Regions from separate parts of the Colwellia sp. MEBiC06753 genome, predicted to be linked through region 1. Evidence: predicted binding sites of a transcription regulator. Region 1 holds the regulator's gene; the other holds the start of a gene.
The links. The regulator sigma-54, encoded in region 1, starts transcription at its own class of promoters, with help from an activator protein. The targets are predictions, from matches to a motif close to GTTGGCACGNNNNTNGNNT.

Region 1 (7,634 bases):
TTTAGAAAGCCAACCGCTAACTCTTTATACAATAACGAACGGGCATTACTGTCACCAACGTGCCCTAGCGCAATACCACGAATAACTAGGGTTAAAGTTTGATTACCGGCGACCCCGCCCATGCTAGGCACTAATGAATTTAATACAGCTAAGATTGCCAATTGACTAAACAAGTCTTCAAACATGCTGGTAACAGCAACAGCAAGTAAAGCGGTAACTAAGTTAACACCAAGCCAGATTGAGCGCTGACGAGTACTTTTCAGCACAGGAGCGAACGTATCAGCCTCATCATCTAAACCAGCCATACTCATTAACGAGTGTTCTGCATCTTCACGAATAATATCAATGACGTCATCAATGGTAATACGGCCGAGCAACCGGCCTTCTTTATCAACAACAGGGGCAGAAATCCAATCGTAGCGTTCAAATAGCGCTGCAACATCATTTTCTGGCATTTCTGGTGGTACTGCCTCAATATCCTGATCTATCAGGGTATTAACTACAGTTTCTGGCTTAGAGGTGACAATACGTGACAACGAAACCGCACCAATAAAGCGATTAAAGCGATCGACTACATAAAAGCTATCGGTTGCTTCAGGCAAGTCGCCTTTTAGCCGCAAATACCTTAATACCACATCGACTGAAACATCAGGGCGAATAGTAATGGTGTCGGTGTTCATAATACCGCCGGCGGTATCTTCCTCGAAAGAAAGTGCGGTTTCTACACGGGCTCGATCTTGAATATCCATGCTATTAAGCACTTCTTGATACACCGCATCAGGCAATGTTCGAAGTACTTCGGCAATATCATCAATATCCATGCCTTCTGCAACCGCAGCCAGCTTTTCAGGGCGCATACTTTTTAATATGCCCTTACGTACTTCCTCATTTAACTCTTCAAGCACGTCACCTTGTAAATCGTGATCAATGAGCTGCCAAATTAATGGTCGGCTTTTAGCGGTAGATGATTCTAAAATTAATGCGAGATCGTAGGCGGGCAAGGTTTGCAATAAATTCCGAACATACACGAACATACCACTGCCAAGAGCTTCATTAACTTCTTGCAGTCGTTGTTGAATTAAATCTTGTTCTGAAATATCCGGCATAAATCACCCTGCACGGCAAAAATTCGTACTGACACTGATTAAATAGTGACGATTAAATGAGAAGTCACTGCCGACAGTTTATCTATGTTTTATGTAAAAATGACGACAGTGATTAGAGCGTGTTGAACTTTGCGATATAAATTTTGTTCGAATTTAATGGCTTTTAATCTAGGCACACCAAGTGAAGTTTGGTTATTCCAAATAAATGCGGTGTAACAACGAGTAAAAGCCATTAAAACGAATCGATAGACAGTGTCAATTGAGCTTATCTACTGCGTTTTCGCTTATTTATGTGGAATAACCACATTATATAAGCTCAGCCTTGTATATAAACTCAGTTGATTACTGCAAAATCATACAGCAAAGTTCAACACGCTCTTATTAAGTGTATATGATTGAGGGATGTTTTTCAGCTACTTTTTAGCTAAGCGTAGGATTTAATAGTAATTATTCAGCTTCATCAAAACGCTGACTAATCAGTTGGCAAATGCTAGTCAAGGCATGTTCGGCATCATCGCCATCAGCAATTACCTTCACTGTTTTCCCTTGGCCGCCCGCCAATAACATTAATGCCATAATGCTATTAGCATCTGCCGCGTTGTCACCAAGACTCACGGTAATACTAGAATTAAATTGCTGGCTTAGCTGCGCTAACTTCGTTGCCGCTCTGGCATGTAAGCCAAGCTTATTGATGATTTCTACTTCTTTTTCTAATACAGGCATTAGGTACTCTTAATATCGATATCTCTATGGCGAGATTGGACATCGTCACGCTCTTTTCTAAAGTTACTGGCAAGTAGTTCTGCAATATAAACCGAACGATGTTTACCGCCAGTACAACCAATAGCTATGGTGACATAACTACGGTTATTACGTTCTAAGTGTGGCAACCAAGTCATTAGAAAACTATTAATTTGCCAAACAAATTTAGTGACAATTGGCTGGCTGGCAAGAAAGTCTCGAACGGGGGCATCAAGGCCGGTTTGGGTTTTTAACTCTTTATCCCAAAATGGGTTAGGTAAAAACCTCGCATCAAAGACATAATCGGCGTCTGCTGGAATACCATGTTTAAAACCAAAGGATTCAAACACCAACACCATAGAGCCTGTTTTCTTACCTAAAATACGTTCACGCACAAGATCTGATAACTGGTGTGGCGATAACTGGCTGGTATTGATATATAAATCAGCGCGGGTCGATACTGGCTCTAGTAATTTCTTTTCTAACGATATTGCCTGATCGAGGGCGATATTTTGTCGAATAAGTGGATGCAAACGGCGGGTTTCGCTAAAACGTCTAATCAGATCATTATCATTTGCATCAAGGTAGAGTACCGTTAGTTCAACCGCTGATGGCAAATAATCAATAATTTCTTTTACATCATTAGGATCAGCAGGAAGGTTACGCACATCTAAACTTACAGCTACGGTATCGTAGTCATTAATAACCGTGTGAGTTAGTGCCGGCAATAAATTAACCGGGATGTTATCTACGCAATAGTAGCCTAAATCTTCCAGCACTCTTAGTGCCACTGACTTTCCTGACCCTGAGCGGCCACTTACAATAATTAACTTCATGGCTTACTCTTGAGCATCACTTATGATTTGGTAAAGCTCATGATTGTCTCGGCAACGTCGAATTTGTTTGGTTAATTGTTTATCACTAAACAGCTTGGCAATACTTTGCAGGGTTGATAAGTGCTCTTGGCAGCAATCTTCAGGTACAAACAACGCAATAAAAATATCAACTGCGCGGTTATCTATTGCATCAAAATCTACTGGCTGCTCTGAGGTCATTAATACAGCAACCACATGATGAGTCCCCGTTAAACGTCCATGAGGTATGGCAATGCCATTCCCAATACCCGTGCTACCCATTTTTTCACGTTCCATTAAACTTTCTAAAAGCTCAAAAGTAGAGTGTTCAGGAATGCGATGCGTCGCTACTGCACAAATTTGTTCGAGGATTTTCTTTTTACTTTGAATTTGGACTGCACAGGATGTGCAGTCCTCGGTGAGTATATCTTGCAGCTTCATAAGTTAATGCTGGGTTATCTTACCTTTGTATTTAAGAATTTGACGATCTAACTTATCAATCAGTGAATCTATTGATGCGTACATATCTTGGTTTTCTGCTGAGGCATGCACTTCAGAACCATTCAGGTGAACCGTCGCTTCTGCTTTTTGCTTTAATTTTTCTACTGTAAGAACGACATACACATTATTGATGTGATCAAAGTGCCGCTCTAGCTTTGCAAACTTGGTGTTAACGAAATCGCGTAATGAATCTGTCACTTCCACATGGTGGCCTGATAAATTAATTTGCATAAGCTCTTTTCCTCATTGCTTGATTACTTATAGTAAACTTTTTCTTTGATTTGACGGTGGAATAGATAAAGACTCTCGGTATTTAGCTATAGTCCGTCTCGCCACATTAATGCCTTGTTCGGCCAGCAACTCTGCCATTTTGCTATCACTTAATGGCTTCGAAGGTACTTCTGCTGAAACAAGTTTCTTTATTAATGCTCTGATAGCTGTTGATGAACATTCCCCCCCGTTTTCAGTACTTACGTGACTTGAGAAGAAGTATTTCAATTCAAAAATACCTCTTGGTGTGTGCATGAATTTTTGCGTCGTTACCCGCGAGATCGTTGATTCATGCATATCAACCGCTTCCGCAATATCATTCAACACCATAGGTCGCATAGCCTCAGGGCCATATTCAAAAAAACCTTGCTGGCGTTGAACAATACAGTTAGACACTTTTAATAGCGTTTCGTTGCGACTCTCTAAACTTTTTATAAACCATTTCGCTTCTTGCAGGTTAGCACGAATAAATTGGTTATCATCTGATGACTTCATTGTTTTGGTCATGGCCGCATACTGTTGATTAATCGACAGTTTTGGCGCAGTACTTGGGTTTAGTTCAACCACCCAACGACCATTTTTCTTTTCTACGGATACATCAGGGATAACATACTGATCATCGCTTTTAATGACGGCATCACCAGGGCGAGGATTTAACGACTGAATTAAACGAATGACTTCACGTAATTGGTCTTCTTTTAATTTCGTCTTCCTCATTATTTGACGATAGTCACGATTACCCAATAAATCAATGTGCTCAGAAATGATTAATTTACTTTCCGCTAAATAAGGCGTTTCTTTGTCAAATTGATTCAATTGAATCAGTAAACATTCAGGTACTGAACGCGCAGCCACACCTACTGGGTCAAACATATTTACCCGTTTAAGTACGGCTTCGACTTCATCTAATTCAACATCGTCAATGCCAATACTTTCTAAAATATCTTCTGCTGATACGGTCAAATAACCGGCATCATCAACAGCATCAATTATCGCCATGGCAATGGCTTCATCAGTTTCTGTAAACGGGGTTAATTCCATTTGCCAGCGTAAATGATCTTGAATCGACTCTGTTGTTTCGCCTTGATAAACATAGTCATCGCTGCCAGATGTGCCAATACCAGAACTAGAAACCCCTGCACTAAATGAGTCATCCCACGTAGAATCAACACTTAACTCTTCTGGAATATCATTTTTTTCCATCGCATCGGTGGTGCTAACTTCATCGGCGCTTGGCGCAGCATCTTCACTACCATCACTATAGTTTTGCTCGGACTGAGCGCTGGCTGAATATGACGCTTCTTCAATGCTGGTATTATTATCGTCTTGGTTATTGCTAGACTCATCCACTTCTAACAATGGATTGCTTTCAAGCGCTTCCTGAATTTCTTGTTGTAAATCAAGCGTCGATAATTGTAATAACTTAATCGCCTGCTGAAGCTGAGGCGTCATGGTAAGTTGTTGACCAATCTTAAGTTGAAGTGATGGGCGCATCGAGTATTTACAAGTCCTATTGTTCTAATTTAGCTTTAAACCAATTTAGCTTTAAATTGGTGTTAATTTATTAATGTTATATTGCTTACTATAGCTTGAATTGCTCGCCTAGGTATACATCTCTTACTTGCTGATTTGCAAGAATTTGATCTGAATTACCTTCAGCAATTAATTCACCGTGACTGACGATATAAGCATGTTCACAAACATCGAGGGTTTCACGGACATTATGATCAGTGATTAATACGCCAATTCCGCGCTGTTTCAGATGAATAATAATCTTTTTTATATCGCCAACCGAAATCGGATCAACACCAGCAAACGGCTCATCTAGCAAAATAAAACGCGGGTCTGCCGCTAATGCCCGAGCAATTTCGACACGTCGGCGTTCACCACCTGATAAACTCATGCCAGTATTATCTCTAATATGGCCAATATTAAATTCTTCAATAAGCAGCTCTACTTTTTCTTCCCGCTCAAGTGCAGAGAGATCTTTTCGAGTTTGCAAAATCGCCATAATATTTTCGTATACGGTTAATTTACGAAAAATAGACGCTTCTTGTGGTAAATAGCCAATGCCTCGCCGCGCTCTTTCATGCATCGGCAATAAAGTTAAATCTTCATCATTTAACATGATTTGGCCGCCATCATTCGGCACTAAACCAACAATCATATAAAACGACGTTGTTTTACCAGCACCATTTGGCCCAAGAAGACCAACAATTTGCCCTTCCCCCACTTGTAAGCTGACATTTTTAACAACCTGTCGACCTTTATAGGCCTTTGCCAACCCTTTGGCAGATAATGTACCCTCTGCCATTTAATTATTACCTTTTGCTTTAGGTTTTAATATGGTGGTCACAGATTGTTCACCGCCTTCTGCTTCCAATTGTTCAGTTAAGGTATTGTAGACAATTTTATCACCGCTCACTTCACTGCCAGCTTGACGCAATAAAGCGTTGCCAGTGATAGTTATAGTATAGGTTGACGGCTCGTATTTAATTTCATCTGCTTGCAGGCGAATTTTGCTGCCATCTTCAAGTTGTTGTTCAAATACCGCTGGCTTACCTTTGGCTAAATAGGTTTCATTACCACGTTGTTCTTGGCTATAAACCTGTACTAAATCAGCCTGAATAGACAATGTTCCTTGAGTAATATTTACATCATCCAAATAACTGGCAATCCGGTTTTTTAAGTCGCCCGCTTGTCGTTTAGATTTAATAACAATCTCTTTTTCAAGGTCTAATTTTGCCGCGTATACTGGGGCAATAACGACTAACGCTATTGCCGCGTTAGCTAGTAGTTTTTTGATAAATCGTTTGCACATGCTCAGTCAATGTCATCTGTTTAGTATTTAAATCAATAATCAAGCCAGAACCATACATGGTAAAATCTTCTCCTTGAATCATGATCGTTTGATCAGAGCTGATTATGTTGGTATTCAAGTCTAATTCAAGGTACTTACAATGTATCTCTTTAATTAAACTATTTTCTTCCATCGCTGTTAACAACACCCTATTTTTTAATATCACACGGTTATTGCTATAAAGCGTGCCTTCAGCCGCTGCAAGTTTCCATGGCAAGGTATTATCTTTAGGGAAAATGGTATAGTTAGGAAATTCCAAGCGAGTAAACGAAAGCTCAGCGTAATGTTCCATGCGTTGGGCTTCAATTTTGTAGGACAATTTCCCTTCATCATTATAAATATCGCTGTTTAACACTTCGGCAATAAAGTCTGGTGTTAGTTCCGTATCAATAACATTAATATTATCCGTCTGTGCTTTGCGCCAATGCACAACGCCGTATGTCATCAGGCTAAACAACAAGATGGCAAATGCGAGCCAATGTAATCGGCTCATATACTTGCGCCTTTAGCCCCAGCCAACGTTTGCTGACTAAACATGATTAAATCACACAATTCTCGTACTGCGCCAAAGCCACCTTTGGTAAAGGTTTGATAATCAGCATGTTTAATCACATAAGGGTGAGCGTCTTGAACGGCAACTCCTAAACCAACATGCGAAATACATGGCATATCAGCCATGTCATCACCAATGTAAGCCACCTGCTGAGGAGAAAGCCCAAGCGTGTTCAATATGTCTAACATCGCAGGCATTTTATCTTCTTGGCCTTGAACAATATGTTTCACCGTTAACGCTGTCATACGTGACTCAACTATGTGCGAACGTCTGCCAGTAATAATCGCCACTTCGACACCAGAGTTTATTAATGCTTTAATACCGAAGCCATCTTTAGTATGAAACGCTTTAAGTTCCTCACCATCGTTACCTAAGTAAATACGGCCATCAGAAAACACACCGTCAACATCGCAAACTAGCAACTTTATCGCTTTGGCTTTTTCAATAATGCGCTGATCAACATCACCATAAAGGGTTTCTACCATTACAGTACTCCCGACTTTAATAAGTCATGCATATTCATCGCACCAATCGGCTTTTGATCTTCATCAACCACAATCAAGCCATTTATTTTTTTGTCTTCCATTATCTTAAGTGCCTCAGCCGCCAGCATATCTTGCTCAGCAACTCGTGGCGATTTAGTCATTACATTGGCAATCACATCTTGGTGAATATCCACTTGATTGTCTAGTATTCGACGCAAATCACCGTCGGTAAAGATACCCACTAAACTCCCCTGTTCATTGACT
Region 2 (7,634 bases), on a different contig from region 1:
TAGACCGCAGACGGTCCAGGAAACTTACCTAACGAAGTATCAATATTGCTGGCGGCAAAAGACCACAATAATAAAAAGATAACGATACCAACAACCGGTAACAAAAAGCGCTGTAACTTTTGACTGAGTAGTAATTGGACATATCCCAACCATGAATACTTAGCGTTAGATGTCATCATTTTTTCGATTAAGGTGGTCATTGTACTTTTCCTGTTATTTACTTAGCGTGAATCAATATTTGGCTAAATCTTGTCGCCAGCTTTAAGGCCAATAGTAAATTTATTGATATAAGCATTGGGTTGGGTGCCATCAAACACTATGTTGTCGATAAAGTGAGTTTGTGGTGATCGAAAGCCATCTTCATCCATCACCTCGGCAAAATCTGACGCTAACATTAATTTTTCATCAACCAGCGATTGTGCAGCTTGTAAGTAAATATCTGGACGGTAGACTTTTTTGGCGACGTCGACATACCAGCTATCCGGTTTATCATCACTGATTTGTCCCCAGCGACGCATTTGCGTTAAGTACCAAATAGCATCTGAATAATAAGGAAAAGTGGCGTTATAACGGAAAAATACGTTGAAATCTGGCACCGCACGTCTATCGCCTTTTTCATATTCAAAGGTGCCGGTCATGCTATTGGCAATAACCTCGTAATCCGCACCAACGTAATTTGATTGGCTTAGAATTTTTACCGCGGCTGGGCGATTAGCATTGTTATTTTCATCAAGCCACTTGGCTGCGCGAATTAATGCACGAGTTAAACGAATCGTCGTGTTTGGGTATTTCTCTGCGAACGCTTTGGTGATACCAAATACTTTTTCCGGATTATTTTTCCAAATTTCGTAGTCAGTAACCACAGGCACGCCAATGCCTTTAAATACTGCTTGTTGGTTCCACGGTTCACCAACACAGTAGCCATAAATTGTACCTGCCTCTAACGTAGCAGGCATTTGTGGTGGTGGCGTTACTGATAATAGTGCTTGTGCGTTAATTTTTCCTGATGTGTCACCTTTGTGAGGTGCGTAAAACCCAGGGTGTATACCACCTGCGGCTAACCAGTAGCGCAATTCATAATTATGGGTAGAAACAGGGAAAACCATGCCCATGTTAAATGGTTTACCCTGGGCAGCATAGCTTTCAACAATTGGCTTTAAAGCATCTGCTTTAATTGGGTGAACCGGTTTACCATCTGCTTGCTTAGGAATATTGGCTTTCATTTGCTGCCAAATATCATTAGAAACGGTAATACCATTTCCATTTAAATCCATTGAAAACGGCGTAATGATCTCGGCTTTAGTACCATAACCTATAGTCGCAGCTATCGGTTGTCCTGCAAGCATATGAGCGCCGTCTAATCGGCCATCAATAACACCATCAAGTAACACTTTCCAATTAGCTTGCGCTTCGATGGTGACATATAAACCCTCGTCTTCGAAAAAACCCTGCTCATAGGCAATGGCAATAGGTGCCATATCGGTTAGCTTAATAAAGCCAAAGGTTAATTCTTCTTTTTCTGGATAACCTAATGGCTGCGCTTCAGCGCTAATAGCTAAGACATTCAAGGTTAAGGCACCAGCCAAACATACACTGCTATAGAGTTTTGCGGGTGCGTTAAATAAACGACTAAACATAAATTTCTCCCAATAAAAAAGCCCGCTGCGCTCTGAAATAATCAGTCGCCTGCGGGCTACATTGCCAAACCAATCTTGATGACACCTTTGCCAATAGATCAGTAAATAAATTGTCTTTTCTATGTTTACTTTACATATTTAATTAGCAATACCATCGTCGGTTAAGCTAATTAATTAATTTATTTATTATTAATTTTAAATTTTTACTTCTAGTTTGATTTATTAGCGTTAGCCCAAGTTGGCCTCAAAACTAGATTGCTTCTTAGGCATTCTTATCGAATACATTTTTAGTAATACAGATTTAGTGCCAACTTAACAAAAAACATATATCCTATTGTAAATAAAGAAATTTAACGTGTTTTAAATTAAAACTAGTTTATTTAGCTGTGTACATTTTGCATCGTTATAGCGCATTACTTGTCCACAACTGGTGCAAAAATAGTGCGAACAAATTTTATTTAATCTGTTAACAGATGCTCTATTCCAGCATAACTTGTTTGGCACTTTGGTAAATATCTTCCCGAAAAACTTGATCAACAATACTTGCTAGATCCGTTTTTTCATATGACTCAAGCTGCCCATTATGGCCAAACTCTATCATTTGCGATAACAGCCAGCTTCCCTGCTTCACAGTTGGCCGGTTAATTGACTGCTCGTTTGTTTGTGCCAATGATTGCTCAAGTAGCACGGCAAACCGGTTATAGCGGGGAATGCTTCGCGGTGACATTTGATGATGAACCAAGCAGCTACCAATTAAGGATGGACCGATAACGGATAACTCAACGCCTAAATACTGTTCTCGACTTAGTAATCTTGCTGCTTCAAAGCGATTGGCAACATCTATTAGCCAGTTACATGCTTTTTGCAAAGCAACAATTAGTGCTTTAGTCGTTTCTGGGTATTGCTGCTGCCATGATTGGGTAACTGCTAATACTTTCTCTGGCATATCAGGCCAAACATCACATGAGGTAATACCCGTCACACCTATACCATCTCGCACAGCTTTTGCATTCCATGGCCCCCCCACACAGAAACCATCTATATCACCGCTTTGTAGTGCATCAACCATACTTGCCGGCGGAATAATAACAATATCAACATCTTCTTTACTGATACCGCTTTGCGTAAGCCAACTCATTAATTGGTAGTAGTGACAACTATGAGGATAAACCGTGGCAAATTTTAGTTTTTCGCCAATTCGTTTTCGTTGCTCAATAACGGGAATTAACCATTTAGCCGCTAGAGGAAAAGTCAATGCTGTCGTTAAGTTTAATTGCTGTATTTCATCAAAAAGCGCTAGTGATACAGTAATTCCATTGCCATTTTGACTTAACACCATAGGTGCAATAACGTTGACCGGCTCGCCAGTTAAGCCAAGCGTACTTGCTAGTGGCATTGGCGCTAAACATTCAACGGCATCTAAGGCACCAATGTGTAACTTGTCGCGCAGTGTTGCCCAAGAAAATTGCTTGTGTAAACTCACTGATAATCCTTGTTCAGCAAAATAGCCGTTTTCTTGTGCTATCACTAATGGCGCACAATCGGTTAACGGTATAAAACCTATTGCTAAGGTCGACTTTTCTATGGCAAATTTTTGAGCGGGCATATTTTGGGAAGACATATCCTGGAATGGCATAAGTGTCATGATGATTTCTCCAACATTTGCGCGAATGAGATTATATTTTGGGCGACATCTTCAATTTTCTGACCATTATCCATCGCCATTTTACGGATCCGCTGATAGGCTTGATGCTCAGTTAATTTTTGGCTTTCCATTAACCAAGTTTTTGCTTGATCTACTGCGCGCTGACTCGAAAGTTTTTGTTTCGTTTTAACCAATTCTTGTTTAAGACTTTGAAATTCACTAAAGCGTGCTAAAGCGGTATCTAAAATTGAGCGCACTCGTTCGATATTAACTCCACCAGCAATATATGCACTTACGCCTGACTTTACAGATTGCTTGATTACTTCAGAGTCACCTTGTTGGGAAAACATTACCACAGGTTTTGGATTAGCATCAGAAATCACACTTAAACTGTCGAGAATATCGCGACTTGGCGATTCAATGTCGATGATTATAATATCTGGCTGCAGCGCTTCTACTTGCTTGAGTAAAGACATGCCTGTAGTGGCAACATGTTTAATACAATATTGGGAGCTATCTAATGCTTCTATTAAGGCTTGTGCTTTTAGTTTATTGTTTTCTATAAGCAACACGCTTAATTCAGTTTGATAATGGCGTTCCATGTGTTCATTACAGCGGTTTAACATCAGGTAGTTAATGTATCTAAATCAAGTAACATACCAACAATAAAACCAATTTAAAAACAATGTGTTACTTAAATCAATAACGTTGAATTTAAATACAATGCGCTATATCAACGCATTGTTGCCTTATTTTGGTGAAACAAAATGCCCATAAGATAAAGCCCGCTTATAGCGGGCTTTATCACTTAACAATATCTGATATCAACTTAGCTAACTTAACTAAAATTCACACGTTTTCTAAATAATGCTATTACAGCAACGATGGATAGCCAAAACATACTGCCGCCAGAAGAGCTAGAGCTTTTGTCGGGGGTTGGGCTAGGAGTTGGTGTTGGCGTCGGATCGGGAGTATCTACTTTTGGGGTAAATTGAATATTACGCAAATAACCTTTATCTTCCCCTTCTGATGCCGCAGGATCTTTATAATAAATCCAGGTTAAATAGTTTTCTTCGCCAGTCAGGTTTAATGATATTGAAGTAAATTCAACCTCACCTGAAATAAAGCTATATTGTTCACCGTTAATATATAAATAAAGCGCATCATACGGGTCTTCTGGTGCATCAACATTTTCTTCTGATGAAACAGACCACTCGAAACTGATCTCACCTTCACCGTTAATTACCGCCATAACAATACTTTGTTGTTCATGGGTGATATTACCGCTTTCAATATCGCCCGTTACCGATGTTTGCCATGGTTTATTACCGCCACTGAACCAAGTAACATCGCTATTACTCATTAAGGCATTTTCAATTACAGCTGATGAACTAATCGCATTAGCGACTAATCGGCTCTGACTGGCAGCAATATTGCCGTTTAGACTCGATATTTGTAATGTCGCTTCACTTTGTCCTGCAGCACTACTTAAAAAGTTTATCGCTAACTCACAGCTATCACCAGCGGCTAATTGTTGGCATAGATTTGAGCTATCGCTGGTGATGGAGAATTCATCATCGCCGGTAATTTGAAAACTTAATTGCGCATCTTCCAACGTATTATTGGTTAGTGTTACAGTAAATTCTTGCGTGCTACTTACTGGCACTACATGTAAATCAATTAACTGATCAACAGCAATACCTTGAGTGATCGATTGAATCCATAGTTGAAATTCAGAAATGCGGGCAAATACACCAGGATAGCCTTTCGCTGCGCAGCCATACCCCCAACTAACAACACCAACCTGTTGCCAACCTTCATTGGTATTAATTACAAGTGGACCACCACTATCACCCTGACATGAGCTTTTGCCGCCAGCGGCTACATCGGCACAAATCATGCGCTCTGTAATACCTGTGTTTTCAGTGTTGGTACCACTACCGAATAAGGAATTAGCTAACACAGTTTTACAACGTTGGTTGGTCATTAACTGCAATTCAACTTGATGCAATACATCTGGATATGAACCAGTGGGTCCTTCGCCAGGTTCATACCCAACGCGACCTCCCCAACCCATGACAATTGCTGGGTCTGCATTAGCTGCAGCGGCATCGACCGTTGCTTTCGTTGCCAAACTGATAGCTGGCGTATCTACGGCAGTCACTAATTCTATTAGCGCCATATCATAATCAAGCGAGATATTATCAAAGTCAGGATGCATATATGCCCGCTTAACGGCAATTGCATTTTCGGCGCCATCGCTTAAGTCATATTCCCCTACATTCACCTTCAATTGTGATAAATTGGCTTCATCTAAACAGTGGGCAGCTGTTAGCACCCATTTATCACCAATAAATGTTGCCCCACAAAACGAGTCTTGGGCAATAATCGGCAGAACTTCCACTGACACCTCAGCTATCTTCCCTAAATAACTTGACAACAGTTGTTGGCCAACTTGCTGAGTGACAGCAATAACAGGTATGGTTCCAGAAAATTCATCGCCCAATGTGCCATTTATCTGGCCTTGTTCATTGTTGTAAATTATTGCACCAACACCACCACCAGTTTGACAGTTTTCAGCTTTTACCGAGAAGTTAATTTCGCCACGCTCGATCAAGCAAACTTTATTTTGTGCACCGGAGCAGACATTATCACCAATACCACAATCAACTAGTTCTCCAGTTACATTTCCTGTTGGCGTATAGTTAAACCCCGCTGAATCGAAACTATCATTGCCAAAACGCAAGTCAGTATCTATTTGTTCATTGGTATAAACTAATGCCGACATCCACGGCCAATCGCCACTAGTTGCTGGTTGGCCTCCAACAATTTTCGGCTGAATAACGGGATTGATTTCTTTTGCATTCAAATGAAAACTACTCAAAGTCATCGCCGTAACTGCGATTAAACCCAAATTTTTCATTGATTATTCCCTACATAATAAACTGCCAACACATTAATGCATTCTACAACAGGATTAAAGTGCCAAGGTGCTTAGAACAGGTATTTATTCAAATCACGAGGTTTAAACAAATTAGTTGAATTTTTAAATTGTGTAAATTTTCTTCACAAAGTGCTTGATTTATTAAATTTATCAATATACTGTACATCCATACAGTATTGATAAGGGTTAAATATGAACGTTTACAACATTAAGAGCAATTCCAATAAAATCAATAGATTAGAAAGCATTGAATTAAATGATTACCAATTACGCCAATGGCTAGATAAACAAACAGTAGAAAATACTGATGATATCCAACGTGCCATTATTAACTTAAGCCACCGCTACCAAGAAAGTAATAAATGGGTGTTGGTGATAAGTTCAGATAAGCATACTCAGCAGCTTATCCATGACAATCCGCTATCTAAAGGCGCGAAAATGCTTTGGGTACATGCTAATAAAGTAAATGTAGAACAGGCTAATATTGAAAAAACGTTATTGAAAGGAAACTGTGCAGCTTTAGTACTTTGTAATGCACAATTAGATGCGCAACAAATCAATCATATTGAGCAGTGTGCTGCATTAGGAAAAACCCATTGTGTTTTATTAAATCAAACAAAAAAGTTACACTAACAGCCGTATTAAATCCAAAGTGAATATCAAAAAATGAAATGCCCATGTTGCTCAAATATTGCGTTAGAGATGTGTTGTTTACCAATTATAGAGCAACAACAGCATGCACACTCCCCGGAAGCGTTAATGCGCTCAAGGTTTACGGCTTATGCATTAAATAAAGCAGAATATATTTTGGCCACCTATCATAGTAGTCAACAATCAGCTCATTCATTGGCAGACATTCAAGCTTGGGCAGAAGAAAATCAATGGATTGAATTAATCATTCATCAAGCCAATTCAAATTCAACTCCTGCCACCATTGAGTTTTCTGCATTTTATTTAAACAACCACCAGCTTATTGAAATGCGAGAACGTTCAAATTTTACTCAAGAAAAGAATCAATGGCGCTACGTCGACGGTACTATTATTACCCACGAAAAAATCACTAGTCTAACCAGTAATGATCCTTGCCCTTGCCATAGCGGTAAAAAGTATAAAAAGTGTTGTGGTAACAATCGCTAATGTACAAAATATTTTAGTTGTCTGAGTTCTAAAGCCGACAACTATTATTGAATTAGTTTTGGTAACGCCCTAGCTAATTAAAGATTAAAAAGTGTAGTAAATTGTTGAGATTGGCGTTACTTGGCTACTAATTAGCTTTTACTTGCCTTTTAATGGTTCAAGCGCATGCTTAAATGCTTGATCAAACACCGTTGTTAAATCACTGGCAATAAATTGTACATGAGCCTGATAAAATCGTGGATCTGAGTATAACTCGATCAGGCGATGATTA

Region 2: ACOB82_RS03250 (ANTAR domain-containing response regulator) is a predicted target of sigma-54. The motif match lies at 3,928-3,946, and genes of this name have one in related genera.

The regions. Positions count from the first base shown of each region.
Region 1 is NZ_JBQMTM010000011.1:42,056-49,689, reverse strand. It holds gene mgtE (magnesium transporter) at 1-1,106, opposite strand, end outside; gene ACOB82_RS10065 (HPr family phosphocarrier protein) at 1,554-1,829, opposite strand; gene rapZ (RNase adapter RapZ) at 1,829-2,683, opposite strand; gene ptsN (PTS IIA-like nitrogen regulatory protein PtsN) at 2,687-3,142, opposite strand; gene hpf (ribosome hibernation promoting factor) at 3,146-3,433, opposite strand; gene ACOB82_RS10045 (RNA polymerase factor sigma-54) at 3,461-4,966, opposite strand; gene lptB (LPS export ABC transporter ATP-binding protein) at 5,055-5,786, opposite strand; gene lptA (lipopolysaccharide transport periplasmic protein LptA) at 5,787-6,293, opposite strand; gene lptC (LPS export ABC transporter periplasmic protein LptC) at 6,259-6,825, opposite strand; gene kdsC (3-deoxy-manno-octulosonate-8-phosphatase KdsC) at 6,822-7,370, opposite strand; gene ACOB82_RS10020 (KpsF/GutQ family sugar-phosphate isomerase) at 7,370-7,634, opposite strand, start outside.
Region 2 is NZ_JBQMTM010000003.1:17,188-24,821, reverse strand. It holds gene ACOB82_RS03265 (ABC transporter permease) at 1-200, opposite strand, end outside; gene ACOB82_RS03260 (CmpA/NrtA family ABC transporter substrate-binding protein) at 243-1,637, opposite strand; gene ACOB82_RS03255 (CmpA/NrtA family ABC transporter substrate-binding protein) at 2,116-3,282, opposite strand; gene ACOB82_RS03250 (ANTAR domain-containing response regulator) at 3,279-3,884, opposite strand; gene ACOB82_RS03245 (trypsin-like serine protease) at 4,121-6,205, opposite strand; gene ACOB82_RS03240 (hypothetical protein) at 6,419-6,859, shown strand; gene ACOB82_RS03235 (YchJ family protein) at 6,893-7,363, shown strand; gene ACOB82_RS03230 (hypothetical protein) at 7,502-7,634, opposite strand, start outside.